3 regions of the Ruegeria sp. CJ3 genome follow, and region 3 is predicted to be linked to each of the others. Evidence: riboswitches for the same ligand, from Rfam matches in the RefSeq annotation. Region 3 holds a riboswitch; each other region holds the start of a gene.
The links. Region 3 has a riboswitch for cobalamin ahead of ACR0J1_RS00400 (DUF1636 domain-containing protein). Riboswitches for the same ligand answer to the same signal wherever they lie in the genome.
Positions count from the first base shown of each region.

Region 1 (7,108 bases), on a different contig from region 3:
CGAAGCTTCTCGCCTCGTCACAACGTTCTGTTCTGGCAATCGCGCGCATAGTCCAGCGCCTTGGCGGTGCCTTTCAGATCAATTGCCATGACGGTCTGGCCGTCTGGGTTGTAAACCGTCATGGTCTTGTTCTGGGCAATCGCGTTGACGAAATTGCGGTCAGTGAAGAACACGGTCGCGCCGGGTACTCGATCTTGTTTGAACCCGATAGCGGTGGCATCAAAGCTCTTACCGTCCAGTTCGAACCGGATCGGATAGCTCTGCCCCGGTTCGATGTCGCCCCAGGCCTTGTTGTAGACGGTGAAATACCCGCGATTGTCCAGCGCGTCATAGCCTAAGCGCACCACCGAGAGGTCCTGATACACCGTCTGGATCAGACACCCGTCGCCAAGCGCAGGGTCCATCATGATGTTCCAACCTTGGACAAAGCCCTTGTCGATGAGGTCTTGGGCGAGAGAGGCGTTGGCGGTGAATGCGGCGACGGTGAGGGCGAGGAGGCGGGTCATGAGCGATGTCCTTGGAAGTCCGATTTGGCAATGATGCTACCCGGAAGCGGAGCCGACCGAAACGGTGAATCTGGGAGGGGTATCTGGTTGGGCCGTCGTGTTGTACTGCTACCGTTCTTCGGCGGGGGCACGCTCCAGATATTGAAGCTTCCGTTTCCTGTAGAGCCCCATGAAGTCCTCAGAGATGAAGAAACTGCCACCCAGATACTTCGCCCGCCAAAGGTGTTTACCGGCTATGACATCGCTCTTTAGCACCATTCCTTCATGGGATATTTTTTCAGGGGAGAAAAATGCGATCGCCCCATCTTCCCAACGATCCACACTGACACCGCCCTGTTCGTAGTCAAGACAATCACACTGGGTCATGATATTCATGACATAGTATTGCTGTGGTGCCGGATCACCACGTTTTCCGTTACGCAATTGGAATGGGAAAAACTCATGCAGGCCCGGTTCCAGTTCCTCAACAACCTGCCGGAAATTCTCGGAAACAAATTGGAGACCCCAACGATCAATATAGTCCGGAATACGCTTACGCGGCTTTTCAGTGTAGCCACTGGTCGGCAATGGTCCAGAGGCAGGATTGTAACGAGTCGCGCTCTCTAGTCCCAGCTTGCGAGCATTGCGTGGCTTTTCCCCATCGAATTCAATGTTCACATACCAAGGCGGGTTCACAGTGCCCCAAACATTGTAAGCCATTCATTTCTCCAAACTACCTGAGCTTAAATCGTCTTTGAAAAGCTGGAACCGTAGCAAGTCGCACGACAGGTTTCAAAGCTCCTTCCGCGCCCTGAGCGCCGCCGTAATCGTCCCGTCATCCAAATAGTCCAGCTCTCCCCCAATCGGCACGCCCTGCGCCAATGAGGTCAGGCGGACCTGACCCTCCAGCTGGTCGGCGATGTAATGGGCGGTGGTCTGGCCGTCGACGGTGGCGTTCAGGGCGAGGATGATTTCGGTGATCCCTTCGGCTGTGACCCGGTCCTTGAGGCGGGGAATGCGCAGTTCGTCCGGGCCGATGCCGTCCAGCGCCGAGAGCGTGCCGCCCAGAACGTGGTAGCGGCCTTTGAAGACACCCGCGCGTTCCATCGCCCAGAGATCGGCGACGTCTTCAACCACGCACAGCTCACCGGTTGCGCGGGCCTCGGTGTTGCAGATGTCACAGATATCGGTGGTGCCCACATTTCCGCAGTTCAGGCATTCGCGGGCGGTGATGGCGACCTGCTGCATGGCGTCCGACAGGGGCGTCAGCAGCAGGGCGCGTTTGCGGATCAGGTGCAGCACCGCTCGGCGGGCCGAGCGGGGGCCGAGACCGGGCAGCTTGGCCATCAGGTCGATCAGGTTGTCGATGTCGCTGTTGGAACTCACGGCCTGTCCTGCGTGGCGTCGGAGGGAGCCTCCGGCGGGAGTATTTTCGAAAAGATGAAGATCAGAACGGCAGCTTGATGTCTGCGGGCAGGCCCATGCTTTCGGTCAGTTTTGCCATCTCTTCCTGCGAGCGTTCGGCGGCCTTGGTCTGCGCGTCCTTGATGGCGGCCAGGATCAGGTCCTCGACCACTTCCTTGTCGTCGCCGTTGAAGATGGACGGATCGATATCGAGACCTTTGAGCTCGCCTTTGGCGGTGGCGGTGGCTTTGACGAGGCCTGCGCCGGATTCACCGACGACCAACAGGGTGTTCAGTTCGTCCTGCATTTCGGTCATCTTGGTCTGCAAGTCTTGTGCGGATTTCATCATCTTGGCCATATCGCCCAGACCGCCGAGTCCTTTGAGCATCGGAATTCTCCTGTAAGTCAGTTTGAAGCCTAAATACGGGCGACATCTCTGCGACACAAGGGCCGAGGGGGCTCCCGCCCGTCGTCAAGGTCTTTGGCAAGACCTTTTCTCCGGTTGGGCCCGGCAGCGCGGGCAAAGCCCGCGCTGCCGGGCCCAAGGCCGCTCAGGGGTATCGGCGCAGCCGATGGACCGTGGCGGGCGCGGGAGCGGTCCGGGAATCTGAGCCGCGTCAGTCTTCCTCGAACGGATCCCATTCGTCTTCGACCTCGGGCAGGGCTTCAGTTTCGACTTTGGCGGCGCGTTGTTCGGGGGTTTCTATGCTTTTGATCCGGGCTTTGGGGAAATGCATCAGGACAGCCTGAACCAATGGGTGTTGCTCGGCCTCAGCCTTGATCGCCAGATCGGCGGCATCGCGCAGTTCGGCGATGGTTGCGGCCTCTCCGTTGGCCACGATCGAGACGGCCCAGCGGTTTCCGGTCCAGCGTTGCAACGCTGTACCCAGCCGTGCGGCAAGGTCCGTTGGCGCGGAATTCGTTGGGGTGAACTCAATCCGCCCCGGCTGGTATGAAACTAGTCGGACACTGTTTTCAACCTCGACCAGCAGCTTCACATCCCGGTTCGCGCGGATGAGTTCGACCACATGCTCAAAGCTGGGGTAGCGGGCCAGAGCCGTCTGCACATCCTGGGCCAATGCGGTGGTCGGGGCGCCTGCCCCGCCGCGCGCGGGCGGAGCATAGGCGGTGGCCATCGGGGCTTGCGCGGCATGCGATGGTGTCGGCATTCCGCCGCCGGGTCCGCCATTAGGCGGCGGAGGGGTATCCTGCAGCCGTTTGATCAGCTCTTCGGGGCTTGGCAGGTCAGCCACATGGGTCAGCCGGATCACGGCCATTTCGGCGGCCATCATGGCGTTGGGGGCGGCCGAAACCTCCTCAAGCGCTTTCAGCAGCATCTGCCACATGCGGGTCAGGACGCGCATCGGCAGCGCCTCGGCCATTTGCTGGCCCCGGGCGCGTTCGTCGGGGGAAACGGTCGGGTCTTCGGCGGCGTCGGGCGTGATTTTCACCACCGACACCCAATGGGTGATCTCGGCCAGATCGCGCAGGACGGCCAGCGGATCGGCCCCTTCGGCGTATTGAGCGCTGAGTTCGGTCAGGGCGCCTGCCGCATCGCCGCGCAGGATCATGTCGATCAGGTCCAGTACGCGACCCCGGTCAGCCAGACCCAGCATCGCGCGCACCTGATCGGCGTTGGTCTCGCCCGCGCCGTGGGATATCGCCTGATCCAGCAATGAGGTCGCATCACGCGCGGATCCCTCCGCCGCGCGGGTAATCAGCGCCAGAGCATCCTCGGCGATCTGTGCGCCTTCGGCATCGGCGATTTTGCGCAGCAGGCCGATCATGTCCTCGGGCTCGATCCGGCGCAGGTCGAAGCGCTGGCAGCGTGACAGAACCGTCACAGGGACCTTGCGAATCTCGGTGGTGGCAAAGATGAATTTCACATGCTCGGGCGGTTCCTCAAGCGTCTTGAGCAGCGCGTTGAAGGCGCTGGTCGAGAGCATGTGCACCTCGTCGATGATGTAGATCTTGTAGCGGGCCGAGGCCGCGCGATAGCGGACGCTGTCGATGATCTCGCGGATATCATTCACGCCGGTGCGGCTGGCGGCGTCCATCTCCATCACATCGACATGGCGGCCTTCCATGATGGCCACGCAATGTTCGCACTGGCCACAAGGCTCGGTGGTCGGTTTGCCTTCGCCGTCGGGACCGATGCAGTTCATGCCCTTGGCGATGATGCGCGCGGTGGTGGTTTTGCCGGTGCCGCGAATGCCGGTCATGATGAAAGCCTGCGCGATCCGGTCGGCCTCGAACGCGTTTTTCAGGGTGCGCACCATGGCGTCCTGGCCGACCAGATCGGCAAAGGTTTCCGGGCGGTATTTTCGGGCGAGAACCTGATAGGCGGGGCTGGGCGTGTCGGTCATGTCTGCTTTCGCGGATTCGAGTTCTGCCGCAGCGTAGAGGCCCCCGCTGTCCGCGTCCACCGCCCGCCCCGATGATTTTCATTTTGGAAAGCGCGCCAGGCTGGATAGACTGGCCGGATAGATTTGAGCGGCTCGTTTTTTGTGGGGTGTGTTTTAAGGGGGATTTCATGTCGCAACTGGTGATTTATGCGTTGCGGGTTGGCGGGGGCACGTTGGCCCTGACGTCGATGCCGGGCCGCGGCGGGGATTATGAGGGCGATCTGGGTGTGATCGCAGGCTGGAAGCCGGGGCTTGTTCTGTCGATGACCACCGAGGTTGAAATGATTCAGGACGGTGCGCGCGATTTCGGAGCGGATATCCAGAGCCGCGCCAGCCGTTGGGTGCATCTGCCGATCGAGGATTTCGGCGCCCCACCCGAGGCGGTCGAGGACCTGTGGCCTCAGGTCAGCGCTGCCGCGCGGCAGGCCCTGTCCGGCGGAGGCCGAGTTCTGGTGCATTGCCGGGGCGGCTGTGGCCGGTCGGGCATGGTTGTACTGCGGCTGATGGTCGAATCCGGCGAGCGGCCCGAAAAGGCGCTGGAGCGCCTGCGGGCATTGCGCCCCTGCGCTGTCGAGACCGAGGGGCAGATGACCTGGGCCGTTGCCCCGGCCCGGGTCCCGTTACAGCGATAGATCAGGCGCAGGCCATTTGTTGCGGTTCGGCCTGACGACGCGGGGCTAGAACAGACGCTTCCAGCATCGCGCAGGGCGGGTTCGTAAGCAGCCCAGAGGGCAGCGTTGTGAAAGAGGTGCCGAACATCATGTCCGCATAGTCCTCAAGCATATCGGTTTCGGCCTCGGGATCGCCGCCGCAGAACACGCGCACTTGATCGGGGCAGGCGCGAAAGCGGGCGGTACAGCCTTCGAGGCAATGGGTCAGTTCGCTGCTGCCTTCGACCTGAAATTCGGGGTTGGTCACCGGGCGGGCGGTTGACACGGCCTGCGTCAGTGCCCGCGCCATGCGGGCCAATGCCGGGCAGGGTTTTCCGGTGCGCTGGCATACTGTTGCCGAGAATTCGTGCGTGTTGGTCTTCCAGATCATATGATGCGCCCTCCGCGCGCGGGGCGGGGGCATGATACAGGCGGGACGGCGCGATGCTGTCAGGACCTGCCCGGACACCCCGCCCGAGATTCAGTTTCGGTTCCGATGGCAGGTCTCCTGACTTGCGGGTCATCGCTTTGCCGACCTTCCCAGCCTTTCGGCCAGTGGCATTTCGGCATTGCTCACCGCTTACAGTTGCGGGGGCAGTCGCGGATTTGGTCCGTTCCGGTTGTCGCCGGGCAGGGCCGCACCGTGTTCCCTTTTCATCCCGGCCTTGGTCAAAGGCACGGGAACCATCACCGCATCGCTAGCGGTTGGGCGGGCACCGAGTCAAGCGAATTGGCGGGCGCGGCCCACCAATGGTCTCGCGACGTCAATCTTGACTCTGTGGCGACTAAATGAACTGATCGGTTCAGATTGTGCCAGAGGACCCAATGTTGGATGCGCAGCAGACCGTAATGGCGGAAGATTTCCGGTTCCCCTCCGGCCCTGCGATGCTGTCGGCGCGGCTCTACCGGCCCGCGTCAGAGCCGGAAACGGTCGTTGTGATCAACAATGCGACCGGTGTACCGCGTGACTATTATCAGCATTTTGCGCGCTGGCTGGTGGCCGAGCACGGCATGGCTTGCCTGACCTATGATTATCGCGATTTTGGCCAGTCCCTGACCGGCCCACAAAGAACGTCAACAGTGACGATGGCGGATTGGGCTTTGATCGATATTCCGGCCGCGCGCACTGAGATGCGGCGGCGGTTTCCTCAGGCAAAACTCTGGAGCGTTGGCCATTCGCTGGGTGCGATGCTGGGGCCGGTGCAACCTGATATCGACCGTATTGACCGGATGATCTGTGTCTGTTCCGGGCTGGTGACGCTATCGGATCACCCGTGGCCCTATCGTGCCCTGGCTGCATTGTTTTGGTACGGTCACGCGCCGCTAGCGGCGCGTGCGCTGGGCTATCTGCCGGGTAAGGCGCTGGGCTTTGGTGAAAATCTGCCCGCTGGGGTTTATTGGCAATGGCGCAAATGGTGCACCGCGTCCGACAGCTATCTGCCCGAAATCGGAGAGACCCTGCCTGCCGCGCGATGGTCCACCATAGGCGGACCGGTTGATCTGTTTGCATTCGAAGACGATCAAATGGTCCCACCCGAGGCGGTCTGGCGGCTGGCCGATCTCTATGGCCCGGAGGCGCGCCGTCATCTGCTGTCACCGCAGGAGTTCGGGTTGTCCAAGGTCGGCCATATCGGCGTGTTTGCCCGGCGCAACGCTGCCGTCTGGCCCCGCCTGATCGCCTGATCAGACGAGGCCTGCCGGTCACAACCGCTTGCGCGATTTCTTCTCTTGCATGACACCGCGCACCATCTTGCCGAACGCTTTGTCGCGCGCGCGGGACTGCGCGATGGTTTCCGAGTTGCGCTGATCCTCGCGCCGCAGCTTGCGCCACCGCTCCAGTCGTGAGGGATCATGCGTGCCGTCGTGGATCGCGCCCTGCACGGCACAGCCGGGCTCGGCCTCATGCTGGCAATCCGAGAATCGGCAGTTCTGGCTAAGCTCTATGAGGTCCGAGAACACCTCGTCCACGCCTTCCTGCGCGTCCAGCAACCGCAAGGCGCGCATGCCGGGTGTGTCGATCAGCCATCCACCATTGCGCATGTGGTGCAGCGCGCGGGCGGTGGTGGTGTGCCGACCCCGCGCATCATCCTCGCGAATGCCTGCGGTAGCCTGTGCCTGACCGGTCATAGCGTTGGCCAGCGTCGTCTTGCCAACGCCGGATGAG
Region 1 covers NZ_JBQFQE010000003.1:52,187-59,294, reverse strand. Annotated here, with positions in the region: gene ACR0J1_RS06005 (hypothetical protein) at 18-506, opposite strand; gene ACR0J1_RS06000 (imm11 family protein) at 615-1,205, opposite strand; gene recR (recombination mediator RecR) at 1,278-1,871, opposite strand; gene ACR0J1_RS05990 (YbaB/EbfC family nucleoid-associated protein) at 1,933-2,277, opposite strand; gene ACR0J1_RS05985 (DNA polymerase III subunit gamma/tau) at 2,507-4,315, opposite strand; gene ACR0J1_RS05980 (protein-tyrosine phosphatase family protein) at 4,423-4,926, shown strand; gene ACR0J1_RS05975 (hypothetical protein) at 4,928-5,335, opposite strand; cobalamin riboswitch at 5,426-5,648, opposite strand; gene ACR0J1_RS05970 (alpha/beta hydrolase family protein) at 5,770-6,627, shown strand; gene rsgA (ribosome small subunit-dependent GTPase A) at 6,646-7,108, opposite strand, start outside.
Region 1: linked by a shared signal. The riboswitch ahead of ACR0J1_RS05975 (hypothetical protein) and the one ahead of ACR0J1_RS00400 (DUF1636 domain-containing protein) in region 3 are both predicted to bind cobalamin.

Region 2 (7,108 bases), on a different contig from region 3:
CTGCGGCGTCGATCCCGTTGCAGGAATTACTGATCATGCTGGTTTGTGCCATCGCAGGCTGGCGCATCGCTGAACGGGTCGGGTTGTTCGGCGCGTCAATTCTCGGCCCGATGATTGCGGCTGCGATTGCCGCCCTGACCGGGTTCCTGCACTTTCGCCCGCCTGCCGAGGCGATCTGGCTGGCGCAGTTTTTCATCGGGCTGACCGTGGGCGCGAAATACTCGGGCGTGACGCGCGCCGAAGTTCAGCGCGACCTTGTGGCCGGGGTCGGCTTCTGCCTCGTTCTGATCGCGTTGACCTTCGCGTTGGTCGAGTTCGCGATTATCCTTAACCTTGCACCGGGACGCGAGGCCCTGCTGGCTTTCGCACCGGGCGGGCAGGCCGAGATGGCCGTACTGGCGCTGATCGTCGGAGCAGACGTCGCCTTCGTGGTTGCGCATCACGTGTTTCGGATGGTGCTGGTCATCCTTGGTGCACCAATCGTGATGCGGTTCATCGGCTAGGCGGTCCGGGGGCTATTCTCGGGGGTTGGGTCGGGATTTCTATGATTAGCGCCGTGCCTTCGCGCTTCGGAACAGCAGAAGGAACACGAATGCCGATCCGATGGATGTCGTGACGATGCCCACCGGCAGTTCCTGCGGGGCCAGCAGCAGGCGGCTGATAATGTCGGACCCCGTCAGAAGCCCCGCGCCCACGATCGCCGCCGTCGGCAGCAGCTGGCGGTGCAGCGGTCCGGCGATGCCGCGTGCGATATGGGGCACCATCAGGCCGACAAAGCCGATGACACCGGCAACCGAGACAAAAACGGCCGTCGCCAGCGCGGCAACGAAGAACATGCTGAACCGTAGCCCCTGAACGGGTACTCCGAGGGTAGATGCCGTCAGATCTCCGGTCAGCAGCGCGTCCAGCCAGCGGCTGCGATAGAGCGAATAGCTGAGGATCAGCAGCAGACCGGCGCAGACCAGCGGAAACGTCTCCCACCGTGCAAGGCCCAGACCGCCCAGCATCCAGAAGATCACCGAATGCGCCGCGCGGCTGTCGCCTGCGAAAATCAGATAGTTGGTGATGGCCGAGAACAGGAACGAAACTGCCAGCCCCGCCAGGATCAGTTTTTCCGGCGCGCTGGTGCGTAGCCCGTGGACCAGCGCCAGCACGATGCCCGATGCGATCAGCCCGCCACAGAACGCCGCCAGAGGCAGGGTCCAAAAGCCCAGAATATCGCCCGTTACGGTAATGACGAACACGGCCCCGGCTGCGGCCCCCGACGACAGGCCGAACAGGAACGGGTCGGCCAGATCGTTGCGCGTTGTGGTCTGCAGGACAACACCGACCAGCCCAAGCCCGGCCCCGATCACCGCCGCAAACAGCGCGCGCGGCAGGCGCAGATCAAAGACGATCCGGTGCAGCGGCGACATCTCGCCCCCGGACAGCCCGGTGCCCAGCAGAACGGCGTCGACCGTATCGGGCAGGGGGATCGGGGTGGTGCCGTAGATCGTCGAGATCAGCAGAAGGGCGGCCAGTATGACCGCCCCCAGCACAAGTGTCAGGCCGGTTCGGCCCATGTCAGCTCTGACCCGGATGCATGGCCCGCGCCATTTTCGAGATCGCCTCGATATTTGCCGGTCCGGGGGTCAGTTCCTCGTACCGCAGGCCGATCCAGCGCTCGTTCTTGACCGCGTCGGTCTGCGACATGACGGGGTGTTCCTGCAGGAACTTGAACGTATCCGCCGCGCCATTGCCGGTCTGATAGTCCAGCAGCACCAGGAATTCCGGATTTGCGGCCGCTACGGCCTCCCACGAGGTGCGGCCCCAGCTGGTATCCATGTCATGGGTGACATTCTCGCCGCCCGCTGCGGTAATCATCGCGTCGGGGATGGCGAATTTACCGGCTGTGAAGGGCGCATCCGCCGGACCGTCCAGCAGGAAAACGCGCGGTTTGGACAGATCGGCAGTCTTGGCCTCGATCCCGGCCAGTTGCTCTTTCCAGCCAGCGACCAGCGCCTCGGCCTTGTCCTCGACATGCATCACCTTCCCCAGACGCAGGATATCGTCAAACAGCAGGTCCATGCTGGCTTCGGGGCGGTCCTTGTCCAGATGCACGCAGCTTTCGGTCAGGATCATGGTCTTGATGCCAAAGGGTTCCAGCGTGTCGGGCGTTACGTCGCCGCCCGGCTTCATGCCGTAATACCAACCGGCAAAGAACAGGTCCGGTTCGACCGCCACAAGGTTTTCGACCGTGGGATATTTCGGCGCAAGCTCGGGGATGTCGCCGCGCAGCGTGTCGAATTCGGGGCTGGTCTTGTACCAGCCGGTGATGCCGGTCAGACCGACGATCTTGTCCTGCAGACCCAGCGCAAAGGCCATGTCGGTCATGTTCATGTCATGCACCACCAGCCGCTCGGGCGCGGTGTCAAAGACCAGCGGTTCACCGCAATTGTCGACGGTGATCTCATGCGCGGCAGCGCTGCCCGCCATGGCTGTGGTCAGAACCACGGACCAGATGTGTTTCACTCGGGGATACTCCTTGATTGAGTTGAAATTGAGGTTCTTCGGATGTCCAGCGCCGGAATCATGCGGCCTTCGTGCGGCAGGCACAGGTAATCGACCCCAAACGTGTCGCGCACCCGATCCGAGGTCAGCACCTCGGCCACGGGTCCAAAACCGGTCAAGCGGGTGGATTTCATCAGCGCGACATGGGTGGCGAATTCCGGGATCATGACCAGATCGTGGACGATCATGACCACGGTAATGCCGAGTTCCGCGACCAGAGACAGCATCCGCCCCTTGGCATCGGGGTCCAGATGGTTGGTCGGCTCATCCAGAAACAGCAGCGACGGGTTCTGCGCCAGCGCCCGCGCGATATGGGCCCGCTGACGCTCGCCCCCGGACAGCACGGCCATTTTCTTGTCGGCCAGAGTTGTGAGTCCGGTCAGGTCCAGAATGCGCGACAGGTCGGCGGCATGATCTTCGGCCGAGCGGTCGGCCCGAATCGGGATCTGACCCAGCGCAACATAATCGCGCAATGACAGCCGCCCGTCGGGATATTCCTGCTGACTGACCACGGCGATCATCCGGGCCCGCTCGGACGCGGACATCTGCCTGAGGCTGCGCCCCCTGATCAGCACATCCCCCAGCGCCAGATCGACCGCACCGCACAGCAGGTTCAGTAATGTGGTTTTTCCCGCTCCGTTCGGACCGGCAATAGCCAGTATCGCGCCTTCGCTCAGTTCGAACGACACGCCCTGCAACAGGACGTCGCCGTTCAGCGCATAGTATTCAAGGTCGCGTGCTATCAGGAAATCCGGAGTTTTCATGCCTGTCCCTCGCCGTGGATCGCAGGCAGGCGGGACAGTGTCTTGGTCAGCAGCGCGGGCGGTCTGTCGGTGGCATTCGTCCATCCGTCTGCCGTGTTCTGATATTGCAGGGCGAATTGCGCCAGCGCTTCGACATCCGCTTTTGTCTGGATGTCCCCGAACAGGTATTGGGCCTTCCCCGTGGCCTGAAAGCCAACGGTCCGGGGGCGGTCGCAGCCCGCCATGCAATCAATAGTACGGATCGCAAACCCATGTGGCAGCTTGCCCGCCAGATCGCGGTGCAGGGTATCAGCAGGCCTGCCTTCGGCACAGGTGGCGCAGATCAGAAGAAAATGGTCAGGTCGTTCTGGCATTGTCCGCTCCACTTGCTGCCAAGCGCGGGCGGAAGGTGCCGATCATGTAATCACGCGTCAGACGTGCCATCCAAGCCTCCTTCCAGGACGCCCCGCCCCGGGTTGGTTAACATTTGATGGCAGGTCTCCTGACTTGCGGGTCTGTGCTCGGCCGTCCTTCCCGGCCCTTGGGCCAGTGGGTGTTTGGCGTCGCTCACCGCTTACAGTTGCGGGGGCAGTTACGGATTTGGCGTATCCCGGTCATCCCGGTACCGCACCGTATTCCCTTTTCATCCCTTGGGCGCACCGTCGGGAACCATCGGCGATCTGAGTGCCCGAGAAAGAGGGATGCGTCAATATGATCTTTATCACTTGTCGCCAGAATTTTCAGATGGGCCTCGGAGGCGTTACCTTTATCGCCACCGGTCATGATTCACCCAATAGTGGGGATTAAAGTCTGCAAAAAACAATACTTGTGTGGACTTTGTTGGATATTGATGCGAAAACCGCGCAAAGTAGTGAGGGTTGCGAACGTGATCGCCCGAAATTCGTTATCTCCGAGAGAGCTTCAGGTAATCGAAGCGCTGCGTCAACTGGGCGGTCAGGCCCGCAATGTCGAGTTGGCTGAAACGCTCAGCGTTTCGGACGAGACGATCCGGCGCACTATCAAATCGCTGTCCAAGCTGGGAATAGTCGAGCGGAACCATGGCATGGTTCGCCTTTTGGATGCTCAGCACGAGATCGGCTTTTTCCAACGCCTTGGCGAGTTCACCGAAGAAAAGATGCAGGTTGCCAAGGCAGTTGCCAGCCTGGTCCCGGACGGGGCCACGCTGTTCCTTGACGTCGGAAGCACGACCGCATTCGTCGCCGAGACCTTGCGGGACAGGCGCGATCTGACGGTTGTGACCAATTCGATGAACGTGGCGCATAAGCTTTTGGCACACAACGGAAACCGCGTCTTTCTGCTGGGTGGTGAAATGCGCAAGGACGAAATGGGGACGTTCGGTTTCGTCGCCGAGGCGCAGGTGCGCCGCTATACGTACGACATCGCGATCCTTAGCCCGGATGCGCTGGATCCGAAATTCGGGTTTCTGTACCAAAGCCCCGGCGAGGCCGAGCTGGCCTCGGTGGTGGTGGACCGCACAAGTCGGACCATGATCGCCATGGTGCATCAGAAATTCGACACCTCGGGGCCACATCAGGGGTTTGAGCCTCAGGCTGTCGATCAACTGATCACCGATGCGCTTCCCGGGAAAAAGCTGGCGGCAAAACTTGAGGGCTGGCAGATCAAAACACTGTTGGCGGCTGAATGACATATCTCCGCACCAAAGACGGGTTTCCTGCTGATAGCAGCGCGCAGGATGAGCCCCAACCAAGACCTGAGGCAATTACATAATGGCAATACTCGTTTTCTTGATGCAGCTAGCCGGCGCAACGATGTTGCTGCTGTTTGCGGTGCGCATGGTGCGCACTGGGATCGAGCGCAGCTATGGTGCCTCGTTCCAGCGGGTTCTGACCCGCAATGACAGCATGATCGGCGCAAGCATGACGGGCATGTTGTTGGCGGTTGTGCTGCAAAGTTCTGCAGCGGTTGCGCTGCTGGCTTCGGGTTTTGCCGCCGGTGGGTATCTGGCCTTTTCCGCCGGTCTGGCGATTGTGCTGGGCGGTGATTTGGGCTCGGCCCTGGTGATCCAAATTCTGTCGTTCCGGCTGGACTGGCTGGTACCGCTGCTGCTGGCGGTGGGCGGTTGGCTGTTCGTCAAGACCGAGCGTAAGAAGCCTCGCCAGATCGGACGCATCCTGATGGGGGTTGCCTTCATCCTGATCTCGCTGCGGTTCCTGCGCGAGGCGATGGACCCGATCCGCGACAGTGCCTTTCTGCCCGCCATCGCCGACTATCTGGTGCGCGATTATGTGGCCGCCTTTCTGGTCGGGGGCGCGCTGGCCTTTGTGATGCACAGTTCGGTCGCGGCGATTCTCATGTGCGTGACGCTGGTGCAGATTGGAGCGCTGCCATTTTCGGCGGGTCTTTCGCTGGTTCTGGGGGCTAATCTGGGCAGTGCGCTGATCCCCGTCTGGCTGACCCGCGGGATGGAGCCGCGCGCAAGGCGCATCCCCTTTGCCAACCTTGCACTACGCGGACTTTGGGCTGTTATATGCCTGTTTGCTGCCAATCTGGCCCTTAGGACCGGAATGCTGAGCGCGGACTATCAGGGACAGATGCTGGTCAATGCGCATCTGGCGTTCAATGCATCTCTGCTGATTCTGTCGATGCCGTTCTGCGGTATGCTGCATGCCCCGTTCGAACGGTTCTTCCCGGACACAAAACCCCAGACGCAGGGCGATCCGCTGACCCGCCCGGTCAGCGCGCTGGACCCCGACATGGTCGAGAACCCTGTACTGGCCGTTTCGGCTCTGAAGCGGGAACTGCTGCGGATGGCCGAACTGGTCCAGACCATGTTCAGCCCGCTGCTTGGACTGTACCGGTCGGGCGATGACGAACAGATTAAGGCGGTTCAGGCCATTGATCTGGACGTGAACCAGTGCCTGACTGATATCCGCGCCTTTGTCGCCGCGCTGCCCGCCGAGAAAATGGACAAGAAAAGCTCGGAAACAGCCCGCGATGTGCTGGAATACGCTGTCCGGCTTGAGACTGCGGGTGATGTGGTGGCCAAGCGGCTGACGGTGCTGGCGGTTGAGCTGCGCGAAACCGGCAGGCAGTTTTCGCCCGAAGGCTGGTCCGAGGTGCAGGATATGCACGAAAAGATTTTGGCCAACCTGAAGCTGGCGACCAATGTGATCATCTCGGAAGATCTGGAAAGCGCGCGCCTTTTGAATTCGGAAAAGACCGAAATCAAACGGGCCGAACGGGACAGCCGCAAACGCCACTTCCGGCGGTTGCAGAACGGAATGGTCGATAGTTTCGAGACCAGCGATGTGCATCTGGAAACCCTGCGGGCCCTGCGCGAGTTCAACAGCCATATCGCGGCGATTTCCACGCCGATCCTGTATTCCAACGGCCAGTTGCTTGAGACACGGCTGATTGAAGAATTGCCGGCCCGCGAAAGCCAGACGTAAGTCGGCCGAGTCGTCCCGCTCGCGGCGGGACGGGTTGTTGCGGTCATGGCCCCGCGCAACCATCGGCCGAATTCGTGCTGCGTCTTTTGGGCCCCTCGGGATGTGATAGGGTAACAGCACCCCTGCGATTTACGGGCGATACGGGCGTCATGTGGTGGAAATTTGGGCGAAACCGCCTCAAAACGCTGAATTTTTTACAGGAATATAATATATAGGTAAAACCTATGATATAGTAGATATTAACGATTTTTCTTGTTTCTGGTTTCTGTCAAATTACTGTCATCAACAACCAATAATGGAAGCGCCACATGAGAATGGCGTCTGCGTCATAATCTACACAACAGAGGACAACATGAAAAAATCTCTTTCCACGTTCACAGCAGT
Region 2 covers NZ_JBQFQE010000015.1:35,285-42,392, forward strand. Annotated here, with positions in the region: gene ACR0J1_RS19080 (AbrB family transcriptional regulator) at 1-503, shown strand, start outside; gene ACR0J1_RS19085 (FecCD family ABC transporter permease) at 549-1,562, opposite strand; gene ACR0J1_RS19090 (ABC transporter substrate-binding protein) at 1,564-2,511, opposite strand; gene ACR0J1_RS19095 (ABC transporter ATP-binding protein) at 2,508-3,314, opposite strand; gene ACR0J1_RS19100 (DUF1636 family protein) at 3,311-3,667, opposite strand; cobalamin riboswitch at 3,769-3,982, opposite strand; gene ACR0J1_RS19105 (DeoR/GlpR family DNA-binding transcription regulator) at 4,180-4,959, shown strand; gene ACR0J1_RS19110 (Na/Pi cotransporter family protein) at 5,042-6,724, shown strand; gene ACR0J1_RS19115 (putative 2-aminoethylphosphonate ABC transporter substrate-binding protein) at 7,077-7,108, shown strand, end outside.
Region 2: linked by a shared signal. The riboswitch ahead of ACR0J1_RS19100 (DUF1636 family protein) and the one ahead of ACR0J1_RS00400 (DUF1636 domain-containing protein) in region 3 are both predicted to bind cobalamin.

Region 3 (7,108 bases):
CTGATGGCGATGCTCGATCTGGTGGCGCTGGCCACGGTAGCTGATGTTGCGCCTCTGATCGAGGCCAACAGGGCGCTGGTTCGTCAGGGTCTGAAGGTGATGGCCCAAAGGCAAAGGCCGGGGCTGGTGGCGCTGTCGGATGTGGCGCGCATGGATACTGCGCCCAACAGCTATCATCTGGGATTCCTGCTGGGGCCGCGTGTGAATGCGGGCGGGCGCATCGGGCAGGCCGATCTGGGCGCGCGGCTGCTGAGCACCGACTCGGCGACTGAAGCCGAAGCCTTGTCCGAGCGGCTGGATGCCTTGAACGCGGAACGGCGCGAGATCGAGAACGCAGTACGCGCCGCCGCGCTAGCGCAGGCCGAGGAGCGAGGGCTGGACGCACCGCTGGTCTGGGCGGCGGGCGATGGCTGGCATCCGGGTGTTGTGGGCATCGTTGCCTCACGCTTGAAAGAGACCGCAAACCGCCCCGCCATCGTGATCGGGTTTGACGGAGATGAGGGCAAGGGTTCGGGCCGTTCGGTCTCAGGCGTTGATCTGGGCGCGTCGATCCAGCGACTGGCGGCTGAGGGGCTGCTGGTCAAGGGCGGCGGCCACAAGATGGCGGCGGGTCTGACCGTAATGCGCGATCAGTTGGAGCCTGCGATGGCGCGGCTGTCGGAACTGCTGGCCAAACAGGGCGCAGGCCAAAGTGGCCCCGCCGATCTGAAACTCGATGGGGCACTGATGCCGGGAGCCGCGACGGTTGATCTGATCGAACAGATCGAAAAGGCAGGCCCGTTCGGTGCCGGAGCCCCTGCCCCCCGCTATGCCCTGCCCGATCTGCAGGTGCGCTTTGCCAAGCGCGTGGGCGAGACCCATCTGAAACTCTCGCTGTCGGATGGCATGTCCGGCGGGCTGGACGCCATCGCCTTTGGGGCCTTCGATGGCCCGCTGGGGGATCGCCTGTCCAACCACGGCGGGGCGCGGTTCCATTTTGCCGGTCGGCTTGAAGTGAATTCCTGGGGCGGTCGGCAGAGCGTGCAACTGCGGTTGGAGGATGCCGCAGAGGCCTCCTGACACCTGTTTAGAAGCCCTTCGGAGGCGGCTAAAAAAGTTTCGCAGCCTTGCGTTTTTCGTCTTGCGGGGGGGGAAGGTAAACCGTAAAAGGCCCTCCACAAGCCAGCGTGGCCCGTTCGTCTATCGGTTAGGACGCCAGGTTTTCAACCTGGAAAGAGGGGTTCGATTCCCCTACGGGCTACCATTTACGTTTGTATGGTCTAAATGGCCCGTTCGTCTATCGGTTAGGACGCCAGGTTTTCAACCTGGAAAGAGGGGTTCGATTCCCCTACGGGCTACCATTTTTACCAAACATTTCAGCACGATATGAGACCATGCCGGTCCAGACGACACCCGGCCTAAGATGTGCTGCGGTTTTGCGGGACGACCTCATAGCCGGGTTCTTCCGGTTCATCGTCCAGCATCTCGTGTGGGAAGCCTGGGGCGTGAATTTCAAGCCCGGTCGCGTCCTCGAGCCGTTTGATAATGTTCGGAGACAACTCACGCTCGCCATAGCGCGCGATCCCGTCTTCGAAAATCTTGATCATCAGCGGGTTGATCTCGAGCGGCACTCCGGCGCGATCGGCGACCTCTTGAAACAGGCCGATATCCTTTTTCACCAGATCCATGGTGAAGGAGATATCGCGCGAGCCGTTCAGGATGACCTGACTTTCGGTCTCATGCACAAAGGATGTACCCGAGGAAATCTTGATCGCTTCATAGGTGGTGCCAAGGTCCATACCAGCGGCCTTGGCGGTCACCAAAGCCTCGGCACAAGTGATCAGGTTGGCGGTGGCCAGATAGTTGGTCAGCACTTTCAGAACCGAGGCCGAGCCCAACTCGCCCGTGTGCAGGATGCGTCGCCCCATGGTGGTCAGGAAGGGCAGTATACGCTCGAACGTCGCGCGATCGCAGCCCGCGAAGATCGATATGTTACCGGTCGCCGCCCGGTGACAGCCACCCGAAACGGGGCAGTCCACTGCGGCGCCTCCGCGTTCGATGACCAAAGCGCCAAGGCGTTTGACCTCGGCTTCGTCGGTGGTCGACATCTCCATCCAGATTTTGCCGGGGGCGACCTCGGGCAGCATCTTTTGCATCACCGCATCCGAGGCGGCGGGGGATGGCAAACAAGTGATCACCGCATCGCAATCGCGCATCAGTTGGGCCGGGCTTTCAGCGGCCTTGGCCCCCTGCGCAACAAACGCGGCCACCAGATCGGGGTTCAGATCATGCACCGTCAGATCGATCCCGTTGCGCAACAGCGATCCCGACAGCTTGCCCCCTACATTGCCCAGCCCGATAAACCCTACTTTCATGCGCCGCATCCTCCTGTTCGCTTCTTGCGAACCATGCCAGCACGTCGGCTCAACCGGATCATGCCGCCCAGCGACCCGGACAGGTCGCTTTTTACCCGCGTGATCACGGATCGGCGCGTTGCGCTTGACAAGCGGGGCAACCCTGCCGCATGTCCCTTTCGTTGGTGTCTGCGACAGCAGATGAAAAGGGAATGCGTCAGCGGATCATCCGTCAAACGCAGCCGCCCCCGCGACCGTGACCGGAGAGGGTGCCCAAGCCACTGGCAAATGCCGGGAAGGCGGGACATCCGACAGAGGACCTCCTCTGACATCCGCAAGCCGGGAGACCTGCCAACACCCGAGAATGAAACCGGACGGGGTGTTCCGGTGTCGGGTCAATGGACCCGCATGAAACCCCGTCCCCCACGATGAGGATTTGGGGGGATGAGAGACATGACCGAGACCGCTCCGGTCGAATTGCTGGTTTGCACCACCTGCCGTCGCGGGCTGCCCGTCGAGGATGATGCGCAACGCCCAGGCACGCTGCTGCACAAAGCGCTGGAACAGGCAGACCTGCCCGAAGGGATCACCCTGAAAGCCGTAGAATGCCTTTCGAACTGTGACGAGGGCTGTTCCATAGTGCTGCGCGGCGGCCCGGATCGCTGGACCTTTGTTTACGAGCATCTGAACGAAACCGACCATGTCGACGTGATCGTTGATGGCGCCACCAAGTACCTCGCGACCGAAGATGGTCTGGTTAAATGGCGCGAGCGCCCTGAACATTTCCGCAAAAACTGTGCGGCCCGCATTCCCCCGATTGGAGCCCTGAAATGAGCAATCTCGAAAAACTCCCCGTCACCGTGATCACCGGCTTTCTGGGCTCGGGCAAGACCACGCTGGTGCGCCATCTGATGCAAAACCCGCAAGGCAAGCGCCTGGCTGTTGTGGTCAACGAATTCGGCGATGTGGGCGTCGATGGCGATATCCTGAAATCCTGCGCCATCCCCGATTGCCCTGCCGAAAACATCATGGAACTGGCGAATGGCTGCATCTGCTGCACCGTGGCCGATGATTTCATCCCCACGATTGAGGCGCTGATGGCGCTGGAGCCGCGCCCCGATCATATTCTGATCGAAACATCCGGCCTCGCCCTGCCGAAACCGCTGCTGAAAGCGTTCGACTGGCCGGATATCCGGTCCAAGATCACCGTCGATGGCGTGATCGCTCTGGCCGATGCCGAAGCCGTGGCCGCCGGTCGCTTCGCCCCAAACGTCGAGGCGGTCGATGCCCAGCGCTTGGCCGATGACTCGATTGACCACGAAACACCCCTGTCCGAGGTATTCGAAGATCAGATTTCCTGCGCCGACATCATCCTGCTGACCAAGCCCGATCTGGCCGGTCCCGAAGGCGTCGCCAAAGCGCGCGAGGTCATCGCCGCCGAAGCCCCGCGCCCGCTGCCCGTGGTTGAGGTCGCCGAAGGTGCCGTAGACGTGCGCGTTGTACTGGGTCTGGAGGCTGCTGCCGAGGATGACATGGACGCGCGTCCCAGCCATCACGACGGCCACCATGATCACGAGCATGACGATTTCGAAAGCATCATCGTCGAGTTGCCGGAACAGTCTGACCCGCTGGATTTGGTTGCCAAGATCGAACGTCTGGCTAAGGAATTGAACATCCTGCGCGTCAAAGGATACGCCGCCGTTCAGGGCAAACCGATGCGCCTGCTGGTGCAGGCCGTTGGTGCGCGTGTTCGCCATCAGTACGACCGCCCGTGGGAGCCCGGCGAAGACCGCCGCTCGCGCCTTGTGGTCATTGCTGAACATGACGACATCAAAGAAACTGAAATCCGCGATATCCTTGTGGGTGTCACCGAGGCCGCCGAGTAACCCATGCACGTCGTCTTCCGCGAAAGCCACGGGCTCGAGGAAACCGAGACCCCAACCGATCTGGGCCAGAGCCCGGCGGATCTGGTGGTGCTGTCGTTCTCTGACAGCGACCTCGGCGCTTTCGCGGCGGGCTGGCATCGCGGAGGCGGCCCCGAGGGGCGGATGCCCACTCTGCGGCTGGCCAACCTGACGGCGCTGAAACATCCCTTGTCCGTCGACACCTATGTCGAGCAGACGTTGGAGGGTGCCAAGGGTATCCTGATCCGCCTGATCGGAGGTGTGCCCTATTGGGCCTACGGGCTGCAGCAGGTTCTGGCGCGGGCACAGGCCAAAGGGATCGCTCTGGCTGTCCTGCCTGCCGACGGGCGCGAAGATACACGGCTGGATGACTATTCCACCCTGCCCGTCTCGACCCTGCGGCGGCTGTCGCATCTCTGCGATACGGGCGGAGAGGTTGCCGCGCAGGCAGCGCTGGCGCAAATGGCGCTGGCGGCAGGCCTTTATGCTGGTCCGGTAATCGGGGCCAAAACGATCCCCGAATGCGGTGCATGGTGCCCGGATCGAGGTGTAATACCGGTGGACACAGCGTTTTCAAGCAATGCCAAACGCATCCTCGTAACGTTCTACCGCGCCTATCTGACCTCAGCCGACACCGCCCCGGTCGCTGCCCTGATCCGCAGCCTGCACGCGCGCGGGTTCGACGCGGTCGGCCTGTTCGCCCCGTCGCTGAAAGCCCCCGCAGCCGCCGACTGGCTGCGCGAGACCATAACGGCGCTGGCCCCGTCTGCGATCATCAATGCCACGTCATTCTCGGGCAAAGGTGCGTCGGGCACCTCACCGCTGGATGCAGCCGCAGTGCCCGTGTTTCAGGTCGCGCTGGCCACCTCGCGCCGCAAGGCCTGGGCCGAGGCGGAACGCGGCCTCTCACCCGCCGACCTTGCCATGCATGTGGTGCTGCCCGAGGTGGACGGGCGGATTTCCGCGGGCATTACGTCCTTCAAGGAACCGGGCAAACGCGATCCACATCTGGAATATTCTCGCTTTGCCCACCGCCCCGAGTCCGAACGGATCGAAGCCATTATCGACCGCGTCACCGGCTGGCTGAACCTGCATGACAAGCCCAAAGCGGATCAAGTGCCCGCGCTTGTCCTGTCCACATATCCCGGCAAAGACTGGCAGATGGCTCATGCGGTCGGATTGGACGCACTGGCATCAGCCGAGGCAATGCTGTCCGACTTGGGGGCCGAAGGTTACGATACCGCACCGGCGGAACCAATTGCCGAAACGCTACTGGACGCCCAAACTTCGTGGTCCCTTGCTGATTACCAAACCGCGCTGGCCGAACTTCCCGAACAACTTCGCGCAGACCTGAACGCGGTCTGGGGCAAACCCGAGGATGACCCGGCGGTTGCAAATGGTGCCTTCCACTTTACCGCGCTGCGCCGGGGCAAGGCTCTGGTCGCGCTGCAACCAGAACGCGGCACACCTGAGTTGCGTGATGACGACTATCACGACCTGTCGCGCACTCCGCGTCATAGTTACGTCGCCTTCTATTTGTGGCTGCGCAAGGCCCTCGGGGCGGATGCGCTGATCCATATCGGCGCGCATGGCACGCTGGAGTGGCTGCCGGGCAAATCCGTCGCTCTGTCCAACACATGCTGGCCCGAGGCGCTGATCCGCGATCTGCCCGTGATCTACCCGTTCATCGTCAACGACCCCGGCGAGGCCGCGCAGGCCAAGCGTCGGATCGGGGCTGTGACGCTGGGCCATATCCCTCCGGCACTGAAGGAAAGCGGCACACCGGATCGCATGGTCCGGCTGGAATCGCTTTTGGATGAATTCTCGAACGCCGACGGTCTCGACCCAAAGCGCCGCGACCGGTTGCAGGAGGATATCCGGGACGAGGCGCAGGCCATCGGATTGGAAAACGACCTCGGATTGGATCAGGCCACCTGCACCGCCGAAGCAATCACGCGCATCGACCGCTTTGTCTGTGACATCAAGGAAAGCCAGTTCGGCGACGGGCTGCACATCTTTGGGCGCGTGCCCGAGGTCACTGGCAATTTCGACCCCGCGCCCTCGGCCCGTGCCGAACGGCAGGGTCTGATCGACGCGCTGGCCGGAAAACGGATCGAGGCTGGTCCTTCTGGTTCCCCCTATCGTGGCCGCTCGGACGTACTGCCCACGGGGCGGAACCTCTATACCACCGACCCGCGCTCGGTCCCGACCCGCGCTGCCTATACCCAAGGGGTGAAACTGGCCGAGGAACTGGTGCGGCGGCACCTGCAAGAGGAAGGCGACTATCCAAAGGGCCTGATCGTTGACCTCTGGGGCTCGGCCACAATGCGCACCGCGGGTGAGGAATTCGCCATGGCGCTACACCTGTTGGGCGTCAAACCGGTCTGGGACAAGGGCTCCGAGCGGGTCTCGGGCATCGAGGTTCTGCCGATCACCGACCTCAGCCGCCCGCGTCTGGATGTAACGCTGCGGGTGTCGGGCCTATTCCGCGATGTGTTCCCCACGCTCTCGGCGCTTTATGGTCAGGCCATTCGAGCTCTGTCCGCTCGGGATGAGGCCCCGGACTGGAACCCTTATGCCGGTCAGGAACCCTCGGCCCGCGTCTACGGCCCCGCCCCCGGCAGCTATGGTCTAAACATGACCCACCTGTCCGAAACCTACACCGACGAGGCCCGTGCGCAGGCGGGCGAGGCGTGGCTGGACGCCAGCTCCTTTGCGCTGGAAGGTGAGCATATCGCGCAGGACAAGGACGGGATCACCCAACGCGTCGCCAATGCCGACAGCTTTGTCCACCCGCAAGACCTAACCGAGACCGACCTGTTGCTGGCCAACGACTATGCCACGCATGAAGCCGGGTTCGCCGCCGCCAAG
Region 3 covers NZ_JBQFQE010000001.1:82,871-89,978, reverse strand. Annotated here, with positions in the region: gene recJ (single-stranded-DNA-specific exonuclease RecJ) at 1-1,059, shown strand, start outside; tRNA gene ACR0J1_RS00415 (tRNA-Glu) at 1,169-1,243, shown strand; tRNA gene ACR0J1_RS00410 (tRNA-Glu) at 1,266-1,340, shown strand; gene ACR0J1_RS00405 (NAD(P)-dependent oxidoreductase) at 1,398-2,465, opposite strand; cobalamin riboswitch at 2,500-2,703, shown strand; gene ACR0J1_RS00400 (DUF1636 domain-containing protein) at 2,787-3,167, shown strand; gene cobW (cobalamin biosynthesis protein CobW) at 3,164-4,219, shown strand; gene cobN (cobaltochelatase subunit CobN) at 4,223-7,108, shown strand, end outside.